DNA from 2 places in the Microbacterium horticulturae genome. Region 2 is predicted to be linked to the other one. Evidence: riboswitches for the same ligand, from Rfam matches in the RefSeq annotation. Region 2 holds a riboswitch; the other holds the start of a gene.
The links. A riboswitch is a leader RNA that binds a small molecule or an ion and turns the genes downstream of it on or off. The one in region 2 is predicted to bind thiamine pyrophosphate.

Region 1: linked by a shared signal. The riboswitch ahead of PU630_RS13925 (ECF transporter S component) and the one ahead of PU630_RS01445 (YkoF family thiamine/hydroxymethylpyrimidine-binding protein) in region 2 are both predicted to bind thiamine pyrophosphate.

The regions. Positions count from the first base shown of each region.
Region 1 is NZ_CP119108.1:2,933,232-2,944,136, reverse strand. Features, by position in the region: gene PU630_RS13950 (ATP-binding cassette domain-containing protein) at 1-665, opposite strand, end outside; gene PU630_RS13945 (enoyl-CoA hydratase/isomerase family protein) at 777-1,838, shown strand; gene PU630_RS13940 (J domain-containing protein) at 1,840-2,763, shown strand; gene PU630_RS13935 (SLC13 family permease) at 2,959-4,539, shown strand; gene PU630_RS13930 (D-alanyl-D-alanine carboxypeptidase family protein) at 4,572-5,954, opposite strand; TPP riboswitch at 6,079-6,187, shown strand; gene PU630_RS13925 (ECF transporter S component) at 6,181-6,819, shown strand; gene PU630_RS13920 (ABC transporter ATP-binding protein) at 6,829-8,313, shown strand; gene PU630_RS13915 (energy-coupling factor transporter transmembrane component T family protein) at 8,310-9,092, shown strand; gene PU630_RS13910 (aminoglycoside 3'-phosphotransferase) at 9,256-9,981, opposite strand; gene PU630_RS13905 (CsbD family protein) at 10,157-10,339, shown strand.
Region 2 is NZ_CP119108.1:302,537-313,441, forward strand. Features, by position in the region: gene PU630_RS01420 (hypothetical protein) at 1-104, shown strand, start outside; gene PU630_RS01425 (YaeQ family protein) at 149-688, shown strand; gene PU630_RS01430 (energy-coupling factor transporter transmembrane component T family protein) at 725-1,543, opposite strand; gene PU630_RS01435 (ABC transporter ATP-binding protein) at 1,540-3,180, opposite strand; gene PU630_RS01440 (ECF transporter S component) at 3,221-3,874, opposite strand; gene PU630_RS01445 (YkoF family thiamine/hydroxymethylpyrimidine-binding protein) at 3,871-4,419, opposite strand; TPP riboswitch at 4,574-4,683, opposite strand; gene PU630_RS01450 (sulfite exporter TauE/SafE family protein) at 4,792-5,535, shown strand; gene PU630_RS01455 (PNPOx family protein) at 5,613-5,996, shown strand; gene PU630_RS01460 (YccF domain-containing protein) at 5,999-6,388, opposite strand; gene panB (3-methyl-2-oxobutanoate hydroxymethyltransferase) at 6,601-7,476, opposite strand; gene panD (aspartate 1-decarboxylase) at 7,473-7,868, opposite strand; gene panC (pantoate--beta-alanine ligase) at 7,868-8,713, opposite strand; gene PU630_RS01480 (DUF2520 domain-containing protein) at 8,713-9,462, opposite strand; gene ctaD (aa3-type cytochrome oxidase subunit I) at 9,575-10,905, opposite strand, start outside.

The DNA.
Region 1 (10,905 bases), 1.0 Mb from region 2:
GGGTCGACGAGGTCTTCGATGCCGCCCTGGAAGACGAGGCGTCCGTTGGAGATGATCAGCAGCCGGTCGACGGTCTGCTGCACCTCGGAGAGCAAGTGGGACGACATCAGCACGGTGCGGCCCTGGCGGGCGAGCTCCTGCAGCAGTCCGCGGATCCAGGTGATGCCCTCGGGGTCGAGCCCGTTGACCGGCTCGTCGAGCACGAGCACGCCGGGGTCGCCCAGGAGCGCGGCGGCCAGCCCCAAGCGCTGTCGCATGCCCAGCGAGTACCCGCCCACCTTGCGACCCGCGACATCCGCCAGCCCCACGGTGCCGAGGGCCTGGTCGACCCGCGCGGCAGGCAGACCTGACGCCTGCGCGAGCACCTTGAGGTGATTGGCCGCGGTGCGACCCGGATGGAAGCTGGATGCCTCGAGCACAGCACCGACCGTCTGCAGGGGATTGTCGAGCTTCGCGTACGGCACGCCGCCGATCGTCGCTTCTCCGGAGCTGGCACGCACCAGGCCCAGCAGCATGCGCAGCGTGGTGGTCTTGCCGGCTCCGTTCGGACCGAGGAACCCGGTCACCGACCCTGGCTCGACGCGGGCCGACAAGCCGTCGACGGCGAGCACCGGTCCGAAGCGCTTGGACAGTCCTGCGAACTCGAGCACCTGACCTTCGGGCATGCCGAACCTCTCGTCGCGCGGGCAATCGTCCTCCCCATCTTGGCGGAAAGCGGCGTTTCTGTCCTCCCCCTGCGCAGATGTCGCCGATATGGCCCGGGTAACCTGGCGGACGTGTCAACGTCGCCCGAAATCGTCGAACCCACCGTCCTCGCCCGTATCGAAGGCGCCGTGGGCCGCCTGACCCTCAATCGCCCGCGCGCCATCAACGCGCTCGACCTGCCGATGATCGGCCTCATCGACGAGGCCCTCGACGCGTGGGAGCACGATCCGGCCGTCACGGTCGTCGTGCTGGACGGCGCCGGCGAGCGCGGACTGTGCGCCGGCGGCGACGTGCGCAGTCTCTACGACGAAGTCGTCGCCGGGCGCCCTGGCGACACCGCGGCCTTCTTCCTCGCGGAGTACCGGCTCAACGCCCGCCTGGCCGAGTATCCGAAGCCGATCGTCACCCTCGCCGATGGCATCACCATGGGCGGCGGCATCGGCCTGGCCTCGCACGCGGCGATCCGCGTGGTCACCGAGCGGTCGAAGCTCGCGATGCCCGAGACACGCATCGGCTTCACTCCCGACGTCGGCGGCACGTGGCTGCTGGGTCGTGCCCCGGGGCACCTCGGCGAGTACCTCGGCGTGACAGGGACGACGATGGATGCCGCAGACGCCGTCTACGCCGGGTTCGCCGACCACCTCGTGCCCTCCGACCGGCTCGACGAGCTGCGCGCCGCGCTCGCCGGCGGCGGCGACGCTTCGGCGATCGTCGCCGAGCTCGCGATAGCGCCGGGGGTCTCGCGGCTCGAAGCCGCCCGCGCCTGGGTCGATGAGACGTTCTCGGCCGACACGCTGGGCGAGGTCGCCGAGCGCTTGCGCGCGCGCGCCGAGCCCGCGGCATCCACTGCTCTCGACCTGATGGGCGAGCTCGCTCCCACCGGCATGGCCGTGACCTTCGAGGCGGTGCGGCGCGCGCGCGATCTGCGCGACCTGCGCGCCGACCTCGCGCAGGAGTACGGCCTGGTCATGTGGTTCGCGCACACTCAGCCCGATCTCGTCGAGGGGATCCGCGCGCAGCTCGTCGACAAGACGCGCGACCCGCACTGGAACCCCGCTGCGCTCGCCGACGTCGACCGGGCCACGATCGAGGCGGCCTTCGCGTCGGTGCCCGCACTGCCGCTCTGGGAGTGACGTGTTCGACAGTCCTCTCTCCGCCTCCGCGTACGAGGTGCTCGGCGTGGAACCGACGGCCGACGACGACGTGCTGCGCAAGGCGTACCGTCTGCGGCTGCGCCAGACGCACCCCGACACCGGGGGCGATGCGGCACTCTTCATCCAGGTGCAGCGCGCGTGGGAGCTCATCGGAACCGCTGATGCGCGCGCCGCGTATGACCGCGGACACGGCTTCGGCGGGCAGGCTTCCGCCGCGGCGGACTGGGGTGGATGGCGCGCCCCCGCGGCCCGCACCGACACCCGGCCGCGCGCCCGGTCGAGCGGGCAGCCTGGCGGGCGGCGGCGCGAGCAGTTCCTCACGCTGATCCGCGAGTGGGCGGGGCGGGGCGTCGATCTGCCCGATCCGTACGACCCGGCGCTGGTGCGGACGGCGCCGGTCGAGATCCGCCGGTTGCTGGCCGATGCGCTCGCCGAAGAGGCCACCGCGCGCATCGTCGCAGACCTCGGCATGGGATACACCGTCTGGCACGATGTCGCCGCGGGGCGGCATCCCGACGAGAAGGTCGACCACATAGTGCTCGCACCCAGCGGGCTGTACGGGGTTCTCTCCGAAGACCTCGGCGGTCCCGTGCGTACGCGCCGGGGCGAGCTCGTCGGCGACACCGTCGCCGGAACCCCGATCGCGGACCTGATCGCGGGCGTGCGCACGATCGCGCGCGCAGCCCGGGTGCGCTTCGGCGGGGCGATCGTCGTGCTGCCCGATGACGACGTCGTACAGCCCGTGGAGCAGCTCGGCAAAGTACGCGGCGTGCGCACGGCGCTGGTGGCCCGCAGCTCGTTGGCGAACGTGCTGCGTCAGGGCATTCCCGGGGCGCCCGAGATCGGCGGCAACGAGATCTTCGACGTACGCACGCGCCTGAACCAGACGCTGCGCTTCGCCTAGGGCGGGCGGAGGCGCGGGGGTGGATGCTGCGGGTCGGCCTCTGGCCGCGGCATCCACCCCCTCACTCCGCCGGTTCGGAATCAGGTGTTCTCGCGAGATCAGGACGATGTGCGGCTCGATCGTCCTGCTTTCGCGAGATCAGGTGTTTTCGTGCGGGGCGCCGCCGGGCGCGACAGGCCCGAGTAGGCTCGCCGCGTGGACCCCGTGATCGCCACCTTCGTCATCCTCGGTCTCGCCGTGATCGCGTTCGTGAGCGGCCGGATCGCGCTGCCGGTGGTCGCGCTGGGCGTCTGCCTCGCTCTGTGGGCGACGGGTGTGCTGACGCTTCCCGAGGCGCTGTCGGGGTTCGGCGACCCGACTGTCGTGTTCATCGCGACGCTGTTCGTGGTCAGCGAATCGCTCGACGCGACGGGCGTGACCGCCTGGGTCGGGCAGCGGGTGATCGAGCGGGTGGGGACGAACCGCGGCATCCTGCTCATCGCCGTCATGCTCATCGCGGCGGTGATGTCGGCGTTCATCAGCATCAACGGGGCGGTCGCCGCCCTGCTGCCCGTTGTCGTCGCGGTCGCGGTGCGCGCGGGGATCGTTCCGTCGAAGCTGCTCATCCCGCTGGCCTTCGGCGCGAGCGCGGGGTCTCTGCTGACCCTGACCGGTACGCCGGTGAACGTGGTGGTGTCGGATGCCGCGGTGAACGCCGGCGGCCGCGCATTCGGGTTCTTCGAGTTCGCCTTGGTGGGCATTCCGCTGGTCGTGCTCACGGTGGTGTTCACCGCGGTGTTCGGGGAACGGCTGCTTCCACGCCGCGACCCCGAGCATCTCGACGTGCCCGACACGAGCCGCGCGGCCCAGCGTCTGCGCGAGAGCTATGCGGTCACGGCCGAGACCGGGCAGCTGTTCAGCGCGCGGGAGGGCGCGGCCGAGGTCATGATCGCGCCACGATCGAGGCTGGTGGGCCGCACGATCTATGCGGGTATGACCACGCGCGAAGAAGACCTCGTGATCCTCGGGGTGCGCCGCGGAGGCAGCGACGTCGATGCCACGTCTGTGCGCGGCGGCGAGCTCACGCTGCAGGCCGGCGACTCGGTGCTCGTGCAGGGGCCGTGGGCCGCACTGGAGCGCTACGTGCGCTCGCCCGATGTCATCGCGGTCACGCAGCCTCAGACGTTGCGTCGTGCGGTGCCGCTCGGTCGCGGCGCGAAGCGGGCGCTGGCCATCCTTGCTCTCATGGTCGTGCTGTTGGCCACCGGGGTTCTGCCGCCCGCGGTCGCGGGACTGCTGGCGGCCGGAGCGCTCATCGTGTCGCGGGTGCTGACTCTGCCGCAGGTGTACCACGCTATCTCCTGGACCACGGTGATCCTCATCGCGGGCATGTTCCCGCTGTCAGACGCATTCGTCTCGACGGGCGCCGCCGACGTCGTCTCGAAGGTCGTGCTGGGACTGACCGGCGGGGCATCGCCGGTCCTCGCGCTGCTCGTGCTGTGCGTGGTCGCGCTGGTCCTCGGCCAGTTCATCTCGAACCTGGCCACGGTGCTGATCCTGGTTCCGATCGCGGTGTCGGTCTCGCACACTCTGGGCGTCAGCATCCAACCCTTCATGATGGGGCTGACGGTCGTCGGGGCCGCCGCCTTCTTCACCCCGATCGCGACACCGGTGAACCTCATGGTGATGCAGCCCGGTGGGTACCGGTTCGGCGACTACTGGCGACTCGGTCTGCCTTTGGGGCTCATCTACCTGCTGATGGCCGTGCTGTACGTGCCGCTCATCTGGAAGTTCTGAGGCCGATCAGCCGACCCCGTCAGCCGGCCCCGTCAGCCAACCCCGAGCAGGTCGAGCGGGTGGGTGAGCCGCCACCACAGGCTCGGGCCCGTCAGCTCGGATCCCAGCGTCACCGACACCGTCGACGAGTTCAGCGGCCCGCTGGCCGTCAACGTGCCGGCCTTGGCGCCGGCCTCCCAGACGCCGAGGTCGAGATCTGCGGTCACCTTCGCCGACGCGCCGTTCCACAGCACGACGACGGCGTCCTTGGTGGTCGTGATCGGCACTGTCTCGCCCCAGCGCGTATGCACGGTGCCCACCGTCGTGTCGGCGGCGACCGACGGCGACTCCTGCAACTGCTTCTCAAGCTGCGCGAGCAGATCCCGCGACGTCGACCAGCGCTTCTTGTCGGTCGGCTCGTTGAGCACGACCGAGTACACCCGCACCTCGGTGCCGTCGATCTCGACATTCTTCGCGGCGAGCAGGTTGTACCCGTCGAGACTGCCGGTCTTCAGACCTATAACGCCCGTGTCGGCCAGCAGCTCGTTGGTGTTCTCGACCTTGCCCGCGCCGGGCAGCGTGAGCTTCTTCGTCTTCACGATCCCGGCGATCACCGGATTCGCCATCGCCAGCTCGGCCACGTCGATGAGGGCTGTCGGGGTCGCCGTGTTGCCGATGTCGAAACCGGTCGGGTCAGCGATCGTGATGCCCGAGATTCCCCGGGTGTGCAGCCACGAGTTCGCGGCACTGGCGAACGTTGCGTCGGACCCCCACCAGGTCGCCCCCAGGCGCGCCGCGTAGTTGTTGGCCGAGCCGATCAGCATGCCCTGCAAGACCTGGTATTCGGTCAGTGATGCGCCGACCGGCACGTCGAGCGCCGACTCGCCGCGCGCCCGGTACCGCCAGTAGTCGAGCATGTCGTTGTAGGTGAATGCGAATTCCTGGCCCTGCTTCTTCGCAGTGACCGGGCTCTCGTCGAGCACCATGAGGGCCGTGACGACCTTGGTGATGCTGGCGATCGCGCTCTGGTCGGCGGTCGATGCGGCCGGGTCGCCCAGACCCTCAACGCCGACGCCGGCAGCCCCGTCCTTGGGCCATTGGATCACTGCGGCCTTCGCCGCGACCGGCTGCAGCTCGGCCTTCGCCACTGTCGGGGCGACGGCGGTCAGCGGCCATACCGCCATCGAGACGCAGTACGCGAGGACGACCGCCACCACGAGCCCGATCGGCACGAGCACGCCGGGCCGCAGCGGCGAGCGGCGCGGACGCTCGGCGAGCAGGTCGGGAACGACGGGCTGGGCCGTGGACGTCACGTCGAGAGACAGCGACTGTGCCGAAGCGGTGAGGGATGCGGCATCCCACCATGCCAGCGCCGACTCGCCGTCTGCGGTTGTCGACGTCGCCGGCTCGTCGGTCGGCGGGTCGGTCGTGTTCACCAGCCCAAACTACCGGACGCGCCTCTCAACGGGCCATGGGAGAGATGGGCCATTCGGCCTCATCTCCCTCGGTGGGCTGCGGCTTTCAGCCGGGTCCGAGGGCTGTCGCCGCGGCTATACTCGACCACACAACCACGGGAGTCCGGTGTGCCGGGCTGAGAGGAAGCGCCAACGCTTCGACCGTCGAACCTGATCTGGGTCATGCCAGCGCAGGAAGGGAGTTTCAATGCACACAACCGCATCCGCCTCCACCACGCCGAAGCATCGCTGGAGAGTCGTCGACATCGTCGTGGCCAGCGTGATCGGCGTCGCCGCCGGCGTCGTCTTCTGGATCTGGGGTCAGGCCTGGACCCCGCTGTCCACCGCTCTCGCGTTTCTGCCGGGGGCCGAGGGTCTGCTCGCGGGCGGCTGGTTGTTCGCCGGCGTGCTCGGTGGGCTGGTGATCCGCAAGCCCGGCGCCGCGCTGTACACCGAGATCGTCGCGGCCGTCGTGTCGATGGCGGTCGGCACGCAGTGGGGGCCCGAGACCTTCATCTGGGGTGTGATCGAGGGCCTGGGCGCCGAGATCGGCTTCGCGCTGCTGCTCTACCGCAACTGGCGCCTGCTCGGCGCCCTGCTGTCGGGCGCGATCGCGGGCCTGTCCACGGCGATCCTCGACACGAACTTCTCCTCGGTCGCCGCCCAGGCGCTGCCGTTCCGTGCCGTCTACTTCATCGCCGCCATCGTGTCGGGCATCGTGCTTGCCGGGTTCGTCTCCTGGCTGATCGTGCGGGCTCTTGCCGCCACCGGCGCGCTCGACCGCTTCGGTGCCGGTCGGGAGGCGCGCTCCCGTGAGCGGGAGAGCGCCCCCGCCGACGCCGCGTAGAGGCCGACCATGGCCGACTCGTTGCGCCCCGCCGTCGCCACCGCACGCGGATGGGGCTGGCGGCACGCGGGGCGCCGCCGGTGGGCGGTGTCGGGGCTCGATCTCGACATCCCCGCCGGTCAGCGGGTGCTGCTGCTGGGCGCGAGCGGCGCGGGCAAGAGCACGCTGTTGCGCGCGTTGGCCGGGGTGCTCGGCGACGAGGAGGACGGCGAGCAAACCGGCTCGCTCCTGGTCGATGGGGCGCACCCGGCGTCGGCCCGCGGACGCACCGGGCTGGTCCTGCAGGATCCGGATGCGCAGGTCGTGCTCGCCCGCGTCGGCGACGACATCGCGTTCGCCTGCGAGAACCTCGGCGTTCCCCGTGACGAGATCTGGAAGCGAGTGGATGCCGCGATCGACGCCGTCGGTCTGTCGGTCGGCCGCGACCACCCCACCGCGCAACTGTCGGGCGGGCAGAAGCAGCGGCTCGCCTTGGCGGGCATCCTCGCCATGCAGCCCGGCCTCGTGCTGCTCGACGAGCCGACCGCCAATCTCGACCCCGAGGGCGCGGTGTCGGTGCGCGACGCCGTGCTGTCGGCAACCCGCGGGGCGACCCTCGTGGTCGTCGAGCATCGGGTCGATCTGTGGGCAGCGCATATGGATCGGGTCATCGTCCTGGGTGACGAAGGGCTGATCGCCGACGGCGCCCCCGGCGAGGTGTTCGCGCGGTTCGGCAGCGAGCTGACCGAGGCCGGCGTCTGGGTGCCGGGCGCTGAGCCCTGGCGCTCGCCGCGGCCGCGTCGCAGCACCGGGGGAGACCGGCTGCTCGAGGCGCGCGGGCTGGCGGTCGGCCGCCGGGCGTTCGGGCAGCGGATGCCGCGGGTCGTGGCGTCCCGAATCGATCTGTCGGTCGATGCGGGCCGGGCCCTGGCGCTGACCGGACCCAACGGCGCCGGAAAATCGACGCTCGCGCTGACCGTCGCCGGTCTGCTGCCGCACGCCGGGGGTGGACTTGTCGCCACCGAAGCGCTGCGCGACGGCGCCGGGCCGGATCCGGTCCGCTGGCGCTCGCGCGAGCTTCTGACCCGCATCGGCATGGTCTTCCAAGAGCCCGAGCACCAGCTGCTGACCGCCCGCGTGCGCGATGAGCTCGCCGTGGGCCCGCGCGCCCTGGGCATCGACGGCGACGCGCTGGCGGCCCGCGTCGATCCTCTTCTGGAGCGCCTGCGGCTGGCCCGGCTCGCGGCCGTCAACCCGTTCACCCTCTCGGGCGGCGAGAAGCGCCGCCTCACGGTGGCCGCCGCCCTCGCCACGCGTCCGCGCGTGCTCGTCCTCGACGAGCCGACCTACGGGCAGGATGCCCGCACGTGGCGCGAACTCGCCGACCTCATCGATGAGGTGCGGGATGCCGGCACCGCCGTCGTCTTCGTGACGCACGACCCCGGGCTGGTCGACGCGCTTGCGGACGACGAGCTGCGGTTGGATGCGGCGTTGGCCCCGGGCGGTGTGCGATGAGCGTCCTTGCGCCGGACCCCGCCGCTCGCGTCGCCTCGTTCAACCCCGTGGCGAAACTGCTCGCCACTCTCCCGCTGACGGTGACGCTGCTGCTGTCGATCGACCCGGTCTCGGCCGGGGTGACCCTGGCGGGCGTGCTCGTCCTGATGCCGTTCGCCGGGCTTCCGGCACGAATGCTGTGGCTGCGCGCCTGGCCGCTCCTGCTCGCCGCCGTCATTGCCTCGGCCGCGACGGTGCTGTATGGACGGCCCTCGGGGCAGACCTATGCGCAGTGGGGGCTCGTGCACATCAGCGATGGCTCGCTGCAACTCGCGCTGGCGATCCTGTTGCGCGTGCTGGCGATCTCGCTGCCGGCCATCGTGCTGCTGTCGACCACCGATCCGACCGACCTCGCCGACGGGCTCTCACAACTGCTGCGCCTGCCGTCGCGCTTCGTGCTGGGGGCGCTGGCCGGGCTGCGCCTTGTCGGGCTGCTGGTCGACGACTGGCGCGAGCTGTCGCTCGCGCGTCGCGCGCGGGGCGTCGCCGACTCCGGGCGCATCCGCCGGTTCCTCGGGCAGGCGTTCGCGCTGTTCGTCCTCGCGATCCGGCGCGGCACCAAGCTCGCCACCGCCATGGAGGCGCGCGGCTTCGGCGCCCCCGGCGCACGCAGCTGGGCGCGGCCCTCGCGTCTGCGCCCGCGGGATGCGGTGCTCGTGGCGATCGCGGTCGTCGTGGCCGCGGCATCCATCACCATCGCCGTCGCCGTCGGCAGCTGGACGTTCGTCTGGACGCTGTGAGCGGGGGTCGGTGTCTGCGCCTCACACCGTGCACGGGTGTGTTCTCGCGAGCGCACGCTTGTGCACGGTGTGAGGCGGGGAGGGCGTGCACGGCCGTGTTCTCGCGAGCGCTTCGCCGCCGCGACGCCAGAGGCGGCATGAGCCTCCGCTTCGTTCACCGACCTCACGTCGCGTCCCAGAGGTCGCGGTAGTAGGCCAGACGCTCGGGATCTGGCTCGATGCCGTACGCCGCGATGAGAGCGTTCTCCCATCCCGGCCCGTAGTTCCACCGGGTGCTCATCGAGGCGACGGAGATGTCCGCCCAGCGGTCGGCGACACCGAGGGCGCCCAGGTCGACGTGCGCGACGGGGTCGCCGGCGTCGTCCAGCAGCGTGTTCGGGCAGCATGCGTCGCCGTGGCAGACGACCAGCGCATCGATCGGCGGCGGCGTGCGCAGCGCAGCGGGAACGTGGATGCCGCGGCCCGCGGCATTCGCGATGCGCGCAGGGACGCCCCAGTCGAACGGACACGTCTCTACGGGCAGGGCGTCGTGCAGAGCCCGGAGGCCGGCGCCGAGCGCGCGCACGGCGGTCGCAGGGTCGGCGATCCAGCGCGGATCGACCGCCGAGCGGCCGTCGATCGCCTCGGTTACCAGCCACTCCTCGGTCGCATCGTGCCCGACGGTCAGGACCTGGGCCACGCGGGTGTACGCACCCGCCCAGGCCAGGCGCTCGGCTTCGGCTGCGGCATCCACTTCCAGATTCCGCGGCCACCACTTGATGTATCGGCCGTCGTCCGTGCGGAAGGTGAGCCCGCCGAGTTTGTTCGCCCACACCGGGGTGAGCGCGGCGCCACGCGCGAGCGCACGCACGCGTCGGGGGATCGGAAGCGGCTCGACGGGGATCGACATGAGCTCTATCCTGCCCGGCATGCGCGTGTGCCCAGCCACCGGAGCACGCCGCTCTCTCACGGCAAGCGGCTCACGTCAAGCCCCTCGCCGGTGCCGCTGCCGTCGGCTGGAATGAGTCCACGTCGGGCGGAAACCGAGTCGCGTGGAAGCCGACGACAAGACGAAGGAGGCCAGTATGGGCATCGACGACAAGATCCAGAACGAAGCAGAAGACCTCAAGGGCAAGGGCAAGGAAGCCGCCGGCAAGGCGACGGACGACGAGAGCCTTGAGACCGAAGGCAAGTTCGACCAGGCCAAGGCCGGCATGAAGAAGGCGGCCGAAGGCGTGAAGGACGACGTCAAGGACGCGCTCGACTGAGCGGCGACGACGCGAAACGGCCGGGGCGAAAGCCCCGGCCGTTTCGGCGTGTCGAGCCCGGCGCCCCTCGGGCGTAGCGGGGGGACGGTGGATGCCGCCTCGGGAGGCGCGAGGAACGACGCTCGCCTAAAATGAGATGGTTCTCATTGTTTGGGCGGAGTGGTCGGTGACACGTGGGGCGTTCCCGCGGGCTGTCGGAGTGGCGGCGGCCACTGCATCATTGGTGCTGGCACTCGCCGGCTGCGGGTTCGATGAGGAGGTAGCCGCGGGCATCGCTACGCCGCCGCCCAGTGTGCCGACCGCGACGCCCACGACAACCGTGACGCCGAGCGCGACGCCGACGACAACCGCGACGCCGACCGTCACCCCGGCCCCGACGGCCACACCGACGCAGACGGCCACACCGACGCAGACGGCCGGGCCGGTGGCATCCACCTCCCCGGCGGTCGACGGCACGGCGCGGGCTCGTTCTGCACGCCCGAGGGCGCACGCGGCGTCACGGTGAAGGGCACGGCCATGCGCTGCACGCTGAAGAGCGGCGAATCCCGCGCCCGCTGGCGGTCGGC
Region 2 (10,905 bases):
TGTCCGAAGCGCAGCAGAACGTCTCGGCGCTGGAGACTGAGGCGGCGTGGATCGACCACAAGACGAAGAGCGAGGCCGCGCAGGCTGTGCTCGTCGCGGAGTGAGGGCGTCGCCGGCCGCAGACGGAGTACGCGTAGGCTCGATCGCGATGGCTACCGGAGCGACGATGCACACCTTCGAGGTGCAACTGGCCGACGTCGATCGCGGCGTGTATGAGGAGCTGACGCTGCGCCTGGCGCGGCATCCCTCCGAGACCGACGCCTATATGATCACGCGGCTTCTCGCGTACTGCCTCGAGTATGAAGAGGGCATCGCGTTCAGCGAGGGCATCTCGGCGACCGACGAGCCGGCCGTGCTGGTGCGTGACCTGACCGGTCGGGTCACGGCGTGGATCGAAGTGGGAGCACCGGATGCCCCCCGCCTGCACTTCGGCAGTAAGCTCGCCGACCGCACCGCCGTGTACACACATCGCGACCCCGCGAAGGTCATCGCGCAGTGGGCGGGCAAGACCATCCACGAGGCCGACGCGATCACGGTGCACAGCTTCGATCCGGGGTTCATCGACGCGGCGGCGGGGCTCGTCGAGCGGCGCAATGAGATGACGCTGTCGGTCACCGAGCGGCAGGTCTACCTCGAGCTGAACGGCACGCATCTGTCGTCGCCGATCCACGACCACGCGATCCGCTGAGCGCTGGCCGCGGACCGGCGCTCGTCCAGAATGCGTTCACCCTGCCCCGAACAGCGCACCCGGGCCGGTGAGCGTGCCGGCGCTGGCCGACGCGACGAGCACCGCGGCCAGCGCCGCGAGCACGCCGCCTGCGAAGAGCGCGTCCCGGGCCGTGAGCGCGACCGGTCGCCAGATCGTGCGTGGTGAAAGGCCCAGCCCGCGCTGCTCGAGCGCCCGCGCGAGACGCTCGCCACGACGCAAGGAACCGATGAGAAGGGCGGATGCCGCGGCGAGGTGCCCGGCGGCGCCGAGCCGCGGCATCCCGTTCCGTCCGATCGGTGCGCGCACCAGGTGCGCCGCGCGGATCGTCTGCCACTCGGCGCCCATCGTCTGCAGCATGCGGTAGCCGGCGAGCAGGGCGCTGGCGACGCGGATGTCGAGACGCAGATGCTGGTGTGCGCTCGTCATGAGCGCCACAGGGTCGGTCGACACGATGAAGGCGATCGACAGGACGCCGGTCGCCAGCGTGCGCAGGGCCAACGCCAGTCCAACGTCGAGGCCCTCCTGCGTGACCCGGAGGAGACCCGCCTGCCAGAGCACCGTCCCCGGCCGCGTGAGCATGTTCGCGACGAACAGTCCCAACGCGAACGCGATGAACGGCACGTGCCCGAGCGCGAGCGTGCGCGGCGGGACGGCCCGCGCCGCCAGGACGGCCGCGACGGCCACCACGTAGAGCGCGGCGAGCGTGGGCACATCGAACACGAACAGCAGCACGAGCGAGACGGCGAACAGCAGCGCGAGCTTCACACTCGGATTGCGCTGCGCAAGCGGGCCGACCAGGTGCCGCCGGAGGTCGGTCGGAGAGCCGGCGCTCATCGTGAGGGCGCTCTGTCGTAGGCGTCGAGCGCGGCGTGCAGCTCGGCGGTCGATCGGCAGCGCGTCAGCAGATGCTCGACCAGCCGCGGAACGCGCACGCCGGCGCGGCGCAGCAGAGCGCCTTCGCGCAGCACGTCGGCGAGGTCACCGTCACGAATGACCCGGCCCTCGTCGATCACTATCGCGCGGTCGGCGACCGCGGCCAGCGAGCGGAGGTCGTGGGATGCCGCGAGCACGGCGCGTCCGTCGTCGGCGGCGACCCGCAGCTGACGTGCGGCCCGCAGCGCGTCTCGACGGTCGAGCCCGAACGTGGGCTCGTCCGCGATGAGGATCGGGCGGTCGTGGGCGAGCATCGCCGCGAGGCTCAGGCGCCGCTTCTCACCGCCCGAGAGACGGTACGGGCTGCTGCCCCGCACATGCGTGAGACGATGCGCGTCCAGCGCCTGCTCGACGCGTGCGGCGATGCCGGCGTCCCCACGCCGATGCCTCCCGCGTCGCGGCGCCGACGCAGCGAGCCCGTGCGCGACCTCGTCGGCCACCGTGCGCCCGACGAACTGATGCTCGGGATTCTGAAAGACCATGCCGGCGCCCCGCCGGACGCCGTAGCCGGTCACCGCGCCGCCGAGGCACTGTTGCAGCCCTGCCAACGTGCGCAGCAGCGTCGACTTGCCGGCGCCGTTGCGGCCCAGCAGCACGACGACCTCGCCCGCGCGCAGCTCGAGCGACACGTCATCGAGCACCGGCTCGGAGGCGCCCACGCTCAGGCGGTGTGCCTCCAAGACGACGGCGCCGCGTTCGGGCGGCATACCCGGCGCTGCCTGCGAAAGGGAATCGACGAAGGCCCGATTCGCCGCGGCGTCGAGCGCGCCCGGCACTCCCGTGACCGCATGCAGTTCGGCATCGAGCGGCAGCCAGCAGCCCGCGTCGCGCAGCCGTGCCGCATGCTCAGCCAGGACCGCAGCGGTGTCGCCGCTCGCCGCGACTCGCCCTCGGTCGTCAAGGACGACGGCGCGCTCGGGCATCGCCCCGGCATCGGCCAGATCGTCGAGACGATGCTCGACGAGCACCGTCGTCGCTTCGGTCGCAGCGACAGCGGCATCGATGGCCGCACGCACCGCGATGACCCCATCGGCGTCGAGCATCGAGGTCGGCTCGTCGAGCAGCAGCACGCCGGGCTCGGACGCGAGAACGGCCGCGAGAGCCACGCGCTGACGCTGCCCTCCGGAGAGGGAGTGGATGCCGCGGCCGCGCAGGTCTGCGGCATCCACCACTTCCAGCGCAGCCGTGATCCGGGCGTCCATCTCGTCGCGCGGTACGCCGTGGTTCTCGAGCCCGAACGCGACCTCGGCGTCCACGTCGACCATGCACAGCTGCGCGTCGGGGTCCTGCGCGAGCGCGCCGACGGTGCGCGCCAGCTCGACGACGGTCTTTGACTCGGTGTCGACCCCGCCGACCGTCGCGCGACCGTGCATCGTGGCCGTGACCGAGTGCGGCACGACCCCCGAGAGCACGTCGAGCAGCGTCGACTTGCCCGACCCCGACGGCCCGAACACTATGGTGCGGCTGCCCGCAGGGAACTCCGCGGTCACCTCGTCGAGGACGGCGCGCGTGCCGAAGCGGATGGATGCGGCATCCACCCGCACGTCCGTCGTCTGGCGTGTGACCGGCCGATCGTGATCACTCAGCGCGCGCGGCACGGTCGCGACCGATCGCGAAGTTGTCGACCACGCCGGTGCGTGCGACCGCCGAGACGATCGGCTTGGCCAGCAGGCCGCCGAGCACGATACCCGAGAGCACCTGGACGACGAGGCGGATCCAGAACAGATCGGTGCCGTACCACCCCGAGCGGAAGGCCGAGAAGAAGAACACGAAGCCGGCGCCCAGTGCGCCGGAGAGCGCGTACTGCAGCCATCCGTAGCGCCGGTAGCGCGTCAGCGCGAACGGGAGTTCGCTGCCGATGCCCTGAATGCCCGCCGCGACGAACAGCAACGGACCGACCGCCGACCCGAGGAAGACGACCTCGATCACCGACGCGAGGATCTCGGCGGCCACGCCCGCGAAGGGGCGCCGCACGATCGCCACCGCGATCGGCGACACCAGGAGCCATCCACCCAGAAGCACGTGCTGGGTGAGGTCCCCGAGCGGACCGGCGAGCACCGACAGCCACGCCCAGGCCTGCACGAGCGCCCAGTAGAGGAAGCCTGCGACCACGCCGAGCACGACGATGAGCATGATGTCGCGCAGGCTCCAGCCGCGGTGACTGCGCGTGGGTCGGGGACGCGCCGTGCCGTTCTCGAAGGCGCTCGCCGTGGCGCTCTCGGGGGCGCTCATGCCGCAGCTCCGCTCGGGCTGTTCACCGAGATGGTGACGTGGGTCGTCACGTGCGGCACCGTGCGGCCCACGCGCACCCAGCCGCCGGCCACGGTCTCGAGGATCGTCGCGACATCGCCGTGCAGGCGCGTCACGTAGTGGTCGCTGCGCACGTACGTGCCGTTCGCTCGCGCGTCGTCGATGGCGGCGTAGATATCGCGCATGTGGTCGGCGGCTCCGCTGTCATCGAGCGGATACAGCGCCCACTGCGCCGAGCCCACGACGCCGGTCGGCGGGACGTCGGGGAGGGGCGACACGAGCCCGCCGCCGGCCGGGAGCGCGCAGCGCACCTCGCCGGGGCATCCCCTCGAGAACATCACCGTGGCGCTCACGTGACGCCCGCCGCGCGCAGCCGCGGCGATCAGGCGCGCGAAATATGTGGCCAGGGCCGTCTCGTCGCCGGTCGCCCACGTGCTGACGTCGTCAGTGACGACATCGAGCTGCGCCGCGTCGGCCGAGGCTTCGGCGAGGGCGGTGAGGATGACGTCGACATAGTCATCGCTCATCACCGCGAGGGTGATGCGGCCGCCGACACCGAACTGCTGGGGCGTCGGTGTGTCTTGGGCCTCTTGCTGATTATCTTGCGTGACCGAATGCACGTTGTGTGCCCTTTCTCCTCGGAGGTAGGCACGGGTGTGTGCGCGACGCGGTGCCGTGCACACGTCGAGAAAGCTGCCTCCCTGCGCCGGCATGATCCGGATCAGGTTCGACGGTCGAAGGTTGAAGACCTTCCTCTCAGCCCGGCTCACCGGACTCCCGTGTACGCAGGCAGTGTAGCGCGGTCCGCGGTGTCGACGGAGCGTCCGAGCGTGATCCCCAGATGTGACGTTTCCGCGCGTGCGCGGTTACGCTGGCCCGATGCCCCGCGAGAGACGACCGTGAGCCTGCTGCTCACCGCGATCGCGGTCTGCATCATCGCAGCCCTCGCCGCCGCGGCGCAGGCAGTGTCGGGCTTTGGTTTTGCAATGCTCAGCGTGCCGCTGATGATCCCCGTGCTGGGCGCACCTTCATCGGTCGTCGTCGCGACCGTGCTCGGACTCGTCTTGACCATCGGCAGCACGATCGCCGAACGCCGCGCGGTGGAATGGCGCCCCGTCTTTGCGTTGTCGGGCGCCGCGCTGGTCGGCATTCCGATCGGCCTCGCGGTCTTGCAGTTTCTCGACCCACACTGGCTCTCGCTGGTCATCGGCGTCGTCGTGATCGGCGCGACCGTTCTGCTGGCCCGCCGCACGCCGCTGCAGCTGGAGAGCAGAAGGGGCATCGTCGCCGCCGGCGTGCTCAGCGGTGCGATGCTCAGCTCGACAGGCATGAACGGTCCGCCGGTCGTCGCGGTATTCCAGACGCGTGGGCTGCGCCCCGTGGCGTTCCGCGCGTCGCTGCAGGCGGCCTTCGCCATCCAAGACCTGCTGGCGATCATCGGCTTCGTGTTCGTCGCGCGACTCACGCCCCAAGTCGGCCTCCTCGCGCTGATCGCCGTGCCGGCCCTGGTGCTCGGCTGGTGGCTCGGCGACCGCCTCTTCCACCGCATCGGTCAGGGTGCCTTCCGCTGGATCGTGCTCGGGATGCTGCTGCTGAGCGGTCTGCTGGCGATCATCCAAGCCGCGGTGCAGCTCTCCGGCTGATCACGCACCGTGGCTGATCATGCACTCCGGCTGATCAGACACTGTGCTGCGGCATCCCCCCGCCGTACGCTCGACACATGAACCGGATCCGCCGGGCGTGGCTGTGGCTGCTGAAGAACACCCTCAACAAGGGCACGAGCGCCCTCGCGCGCACGGGGCACGGCCCGTTCAGCCTCGTGCGGCACGTCGGCCGCAAGAGCGGAACCGTCTACGAGACGCCCATCATCGTCGCCGCGGTGCCCGAGGGCTTCGTCGCCGAACTGACCTACGGCGAGCAGGTCAACTGGTACCGCAATGTGGTGGCCGCCGGCGGATGCGAACTCGTCGTGCGCGGCATCCCGCACCGCATCGTCGCCATCGAACCGTACCCGACGGATGCCGGCCGAAAGGCGTTCGGCCCTCCAGCCACCGCGCTGCTCACGCTGCTGCGCCGGAACGAGTTTCGACTGCTGCGCACCTGAGGTCAGTCGAAGGCGCCCGAGCGCGTCGAGACGATCTGCTTGCCCAACGGCATGAGTGACACCGCCACGAGCTTGAAGTCGGCGATGCCCATAGGAATACCGATGATGGTCACGCACAGCGCCAGGCCCGAGACGATGTGTCCGATCGCCAACCACCACCCGGCCACGACGACCCAGACGACATTGCCCAGGAACGAGAAGACGCCCGGCTGCCGCTTGTCGACGATCTGCCGTCCGAACGGCCACAGCGAGTAGCGGGCGATGCGGAACGACGCGATCGCCCACGGGATCGTGAAGATCGGGATGCACAGCACGATGCCCGCGGCCATGTATCCGATGAACAGCCAGAATCCGGCGAAGACCACCCAGATGATGTTGAGGATCGTGCGCATCTCCACATCATGGCAGGCCGTGACCGGGCAACGGCTGGGTCGCCGCGGGGGCCGTGCTGGCGGCGATCCCGGTGCTGGTGCTTTTCTTCGCGCTGCGGCGCTGTGGGCGCTTCCCGCGGCCCGCGCGCGGCTCGGATCGCCGAACGTGACGGCCGAACAGGGGCGGTGCTGAGGCTCGGGGGAAGGGTGGCCGAGAGGCGGGATGCCGCGGCTCAGCGCAGGTCGTCGAGCGCGGCGTGCAGCTTCTCGGCCTCGCCTGCCGCCATCGCGTAGCCGTGCTCGGGCGCGGGGTAGGCGCCCGACCGTACCTCGCCCGCGTAGGCCCGGATGCCGTCGATCGTCGCGGCGCCGACCTCGGCGAAGCGCTTGACGAAGCGCGCCTGATGTCCGTCGTGGATGCCCAGCAGGTCGTGGAACACGAGCACCTGACCATCGACGGCCGGGCCCGCGCCGATGCCGATCACGGGTACGTCCAGCAGGGGCACTATCGCCGCTGTGGCCTCGCTCGGGATCGCTTCGAACACGAGCGCGAAGCATCCCGCAGCCTGCAGCGCCAGCGCGTCGGCCGCCACCTGCTGAGCGGCCTCGGCGGTGCGGCCCTGGGCACGGTAGCCACCGAGTACACCGACGGTCTGCGGCGTGAGCCCGACGTGCCCCATCACGGGGATGCCCGCGGCCACGATCGCCCGCGCCCGCTCGACGGTCGTGCCACCGCGCTCGATCTTGACGGCGTCGACCCCGGCCTCCTTCACGAAGCGCTGCGCGGTGCGCACGGCCTGCTCGTCGCTCGCCTCGTACGAGCCGAACGGCAGGTCGCCCACGAGGAGCGGGCCGACCAGTCCGCGGCGCACGGCCGCAGTGAGCATGAGCAGCTCGTCGACCGTCACCGACACCGTGCTGTCGTAGCCGAGCACGGTCATGGCGGCCGAATCCCCGACGAGCACGGCATCCACCCCCGCCGCCTCGGCGGCGCGAGCGCCGGGATGGTCGTACGCGGTCACCATGACGATGGGCTCGCCCGCGGCCTTCTTGGCGGCGAGCGTCGCGAACGTGGTCTTCGGGGCGCGCTCGCCGGGATGCGTGCTCATGCCAGGGCCTCCGCTGCGACGAGGACGCCGGGCTCGGCGTCCACGGTGATGATGCGATTGTGCTCGTCGACGTGCACCACGCGCGGCTCGTAGGCGTCGAGCTCGCCATCGTCGACATCTGCGTACGAGATGACGATCACGGTGTCGCCGGTGTGCACGAGTCGGGCGGCCGCGCCGTTGAGCTGCAGGTCACCGGACCCGCGGACGCCTGCGATCGTGTAGGTCACCAGGCGTGACCCGTTGTCGACGTCCACGACGTGCACCTGTTCGTTCGGGCGGATGTCGGCGGCCTCGAGCAGCTCGGGGTCGACGGTGATCGATCCGACGTAGTGCAGGTCGCTGCCGGTCACCCTGGCGCGGTGGATCTTGGACTTGAGCATGGTGCGTCGCATCAGGAGGCCTCCAGCAGCCGGTTGTCGATGAGGCGGGCAGCACCGACTCGGGCCGCCACCGCCAGCAGTGCGGTCGGTGCGACGGCGTCGACGAGGGCGAGGTCGTCGGCGGAGCGCAGCTCGAGGTACTCGGGTTCGATGCCGGCGCTCTCGAGCACGGCGCGTGCCGCCTTGAGCAGCTCGTGCGCACCGGTCTGACCGGACGACACGGCGCTCTCGGCCGCATCGAGGGCACGGCTGAGCGCTGTCGCGCGCTCGCGGGACGCGGCATCCAGATACGCGTTCCTCGAGCTCATCGCGAGACCGTCCGCCTCGCGCACGATCGGGCATGCGACCACGTTCACGTCGAGGTTCAGGTCGCGTACCACCCGGCGTACCACGAGCACCTGCTGGGCGTCCTTCTGCCCGAAGTACGCGGCGTCGGGCCGGACGATGCCGAACAGCTTCGTGACCACGGTCGCCACGCCGTCGAAGTGCCCGGGTCGGGTTGCGCCGCAGAGCACATCGGTGATCCCCGCCACATGGATCGAGGTCGCGTAACCGTCGGGGTACACCTCGCCGACCGGGGGAGTGAACAGCACGTCGGCCCCGGCCTGTGCGGCGAGCCGCGCATCGCGGTGCTCATCGCGTGGGTAGGCCGCGAGGTCTTCGCTCGGGCCGAACTGTGTCGGGTTCACGAACAGCGACACCACGACCAGGTCGTGCGCGTCGCGCGCCGCGCGCATGAGCGACAGATGCCCCTCGTGAAAGGCACCCATCGTCGGCACGAGGCCGACGGTGCCGCCGCGCTCGCGCGTCGCGTGCACGACCGCGCGCACCTCGGCGACTGTTCGCAGCGTCTGCATCATCGGCTCCGTTCCGCGGCGAGGGCGCGGGTGTGGTCGGCGAGCACGTCGAAAAGCGGCACGAGTTCGGGCGCGAGCGCTGCGCGCTGTCGGGCGACGGTCTCATCGTCGCCGCGGGCGATGGGTCCGGTGAGGGCGGATGCCGCGCCGCGCGCCGCCCAGTTCTCGACCGTGCGCCGCACGAGCGGCGCCAGTAGGGCTCGCGCGTCGCCATCGTCGATGTCGGGCCCCGCCTCGCGCAGCAGACGCTCTGCGAGGCCTTCGAGGGTCACGACGAAGTTCGCGGCGAACGCGGCGGCGGCGTGGTACCGCGCACGGTCGGCGTCGGCGATCTCGAACGCGTGCATGCCCAGCGCCGTCGCCAGCGAGCGCGCGATAGTGAGTGCCTCGGGCGAGCGCCCGCCGATCGCGGCGCCGATTCCGGCGAAGACCGAGGGGTCGTCGCCGCCGGCAAAGGTCTGCAACGGGTGGAGGCCGAAATCGACATCATCGAGCCCGGTCGCCCCGGAGGTGTGGCCGATGAGCGTGGCGTGACCCGACGCGGCGGCCGCGGCATCCCGAATCTCCCGATCGGGCACGCAGAGCAGCACCACATCGGCGTCGCCCACGGGCTCGTCGCGGCCGGTGGGCCCGAAGACGGTGTAGCCGGCGTGGGTCAGCGTGGGGGCGATGGCCGAGCCGAGTCGCCCGCGTCCGACCACCGACACCCGGGTGACGGCGGGTGCGGACGATGCAGCGGAAGGGGTCATGGAGGAGCGATCTGCGCGGTGGGAGGGTCGCATCGAGCATAATGAGCCGCGCCCCGCCGGTCGATTCGACGCGTAACGATGTCGGCGAGCGTGCCGCCGCGCAACCGCACTCTCAGGCGCGCGTGGGCGCTGCCTCGGGATGGTTCAGGTCGAACGCGGGCCGCTCGCTGCGGATCCGTGGGATCGACGTGAAGTTGTGCCGTGGCGGCGGGCAGCTGGTCGCCCACTCGAGCGATCCCCCGTAGCCCCACGGGTCGTTCACGGTCACCCGCTGCGCCTTGCGAGCGGTGATCCACACATTCAGGATGAACGGGATCATCGACGAGCCCAGCAGCATCGCGCCGATCGACGACACCTGGTTCATCCAGGTGAACCCGTCAGACGGCGCATAGTCCGCGTAGCGACGCGGCATCCCGGCCACGCCGAGCCAGTGCTGCACGAGGAAGGTCATGTGGAAGCCGATGAACAGCATCCAGAAGTGCACCATGCCCAGCCGCTCGTTGAGCATCTTGCCGGTCCACTTCGGCCACCAGAAATAGAAACCCGAGAACATGGCGAACACGACCGTGCCGAACACCACATAGTGGAAGTGCGCCACCACGAAGTACGAGTCGGTGACGTGGAAGTCGAGCGGCGGCGACGCGAGGATCACGCCGGTCAGGCCACCGAACACGAACGACGTCAAGAATCCGATAGCGAACACGATTGGCGTCTCGAACGTGACCGAGCCGCGCCACATCGTGCCGATCCAGTTGAAGATCTTCACACCCGTCGGCACCGCGATCAGCATCGACATGAAGGAGAAGAACGGCAGCAGCACGGCACCGGTGGCGAACATGTGGTGCGCCCATACCGATGCCGACAGCGCGGCGATCGCGATCGTCGCATAGATCAGCGTGCGATAGCCGAAGATCGGCTTCCGGCTGAAGACGGGGAACACCTCGGTGACGATGCCGAAGAACGGCAGCGCGATGATGTACACCTCAGGGTGCCCGAAGAACCAGAACATGTGCTGCCACAGCAGCACGCCCCCGTTGGCAGGGTCGAACAGGTGCGCACCGAGGATGCGGTCGGCAGCGGCGGCCAGGAGGGCCGCGGCCAGCACCGGGAACGCCATGAGGATCAGGATGCTGGTCAGCAGGATGTTCCACGAGAAGATCGGCATGCGCCACATGGTCAGGCCGGGCGCGCGCATCGTGACCACGGTGGTGATGAAGTTCACAGCGCCGAGGATCGTGCCGAAACCGCTCATCCCCAGGCCCAGGAACCAGAGGTTGCCACCGGCCCCCGGCGAGAACGTCGCATTCGCCAACGGCTGGTACGCGAACCACCCGAACGCCGCCGCCCCCTGCGGGGTCAGGAACCCGGCCACCGCGATCAGCGATCCGAACAGGAACAGCCAGAACGCGAAAGCGTTCAACCGGGGGAACGCCACATCGGGAG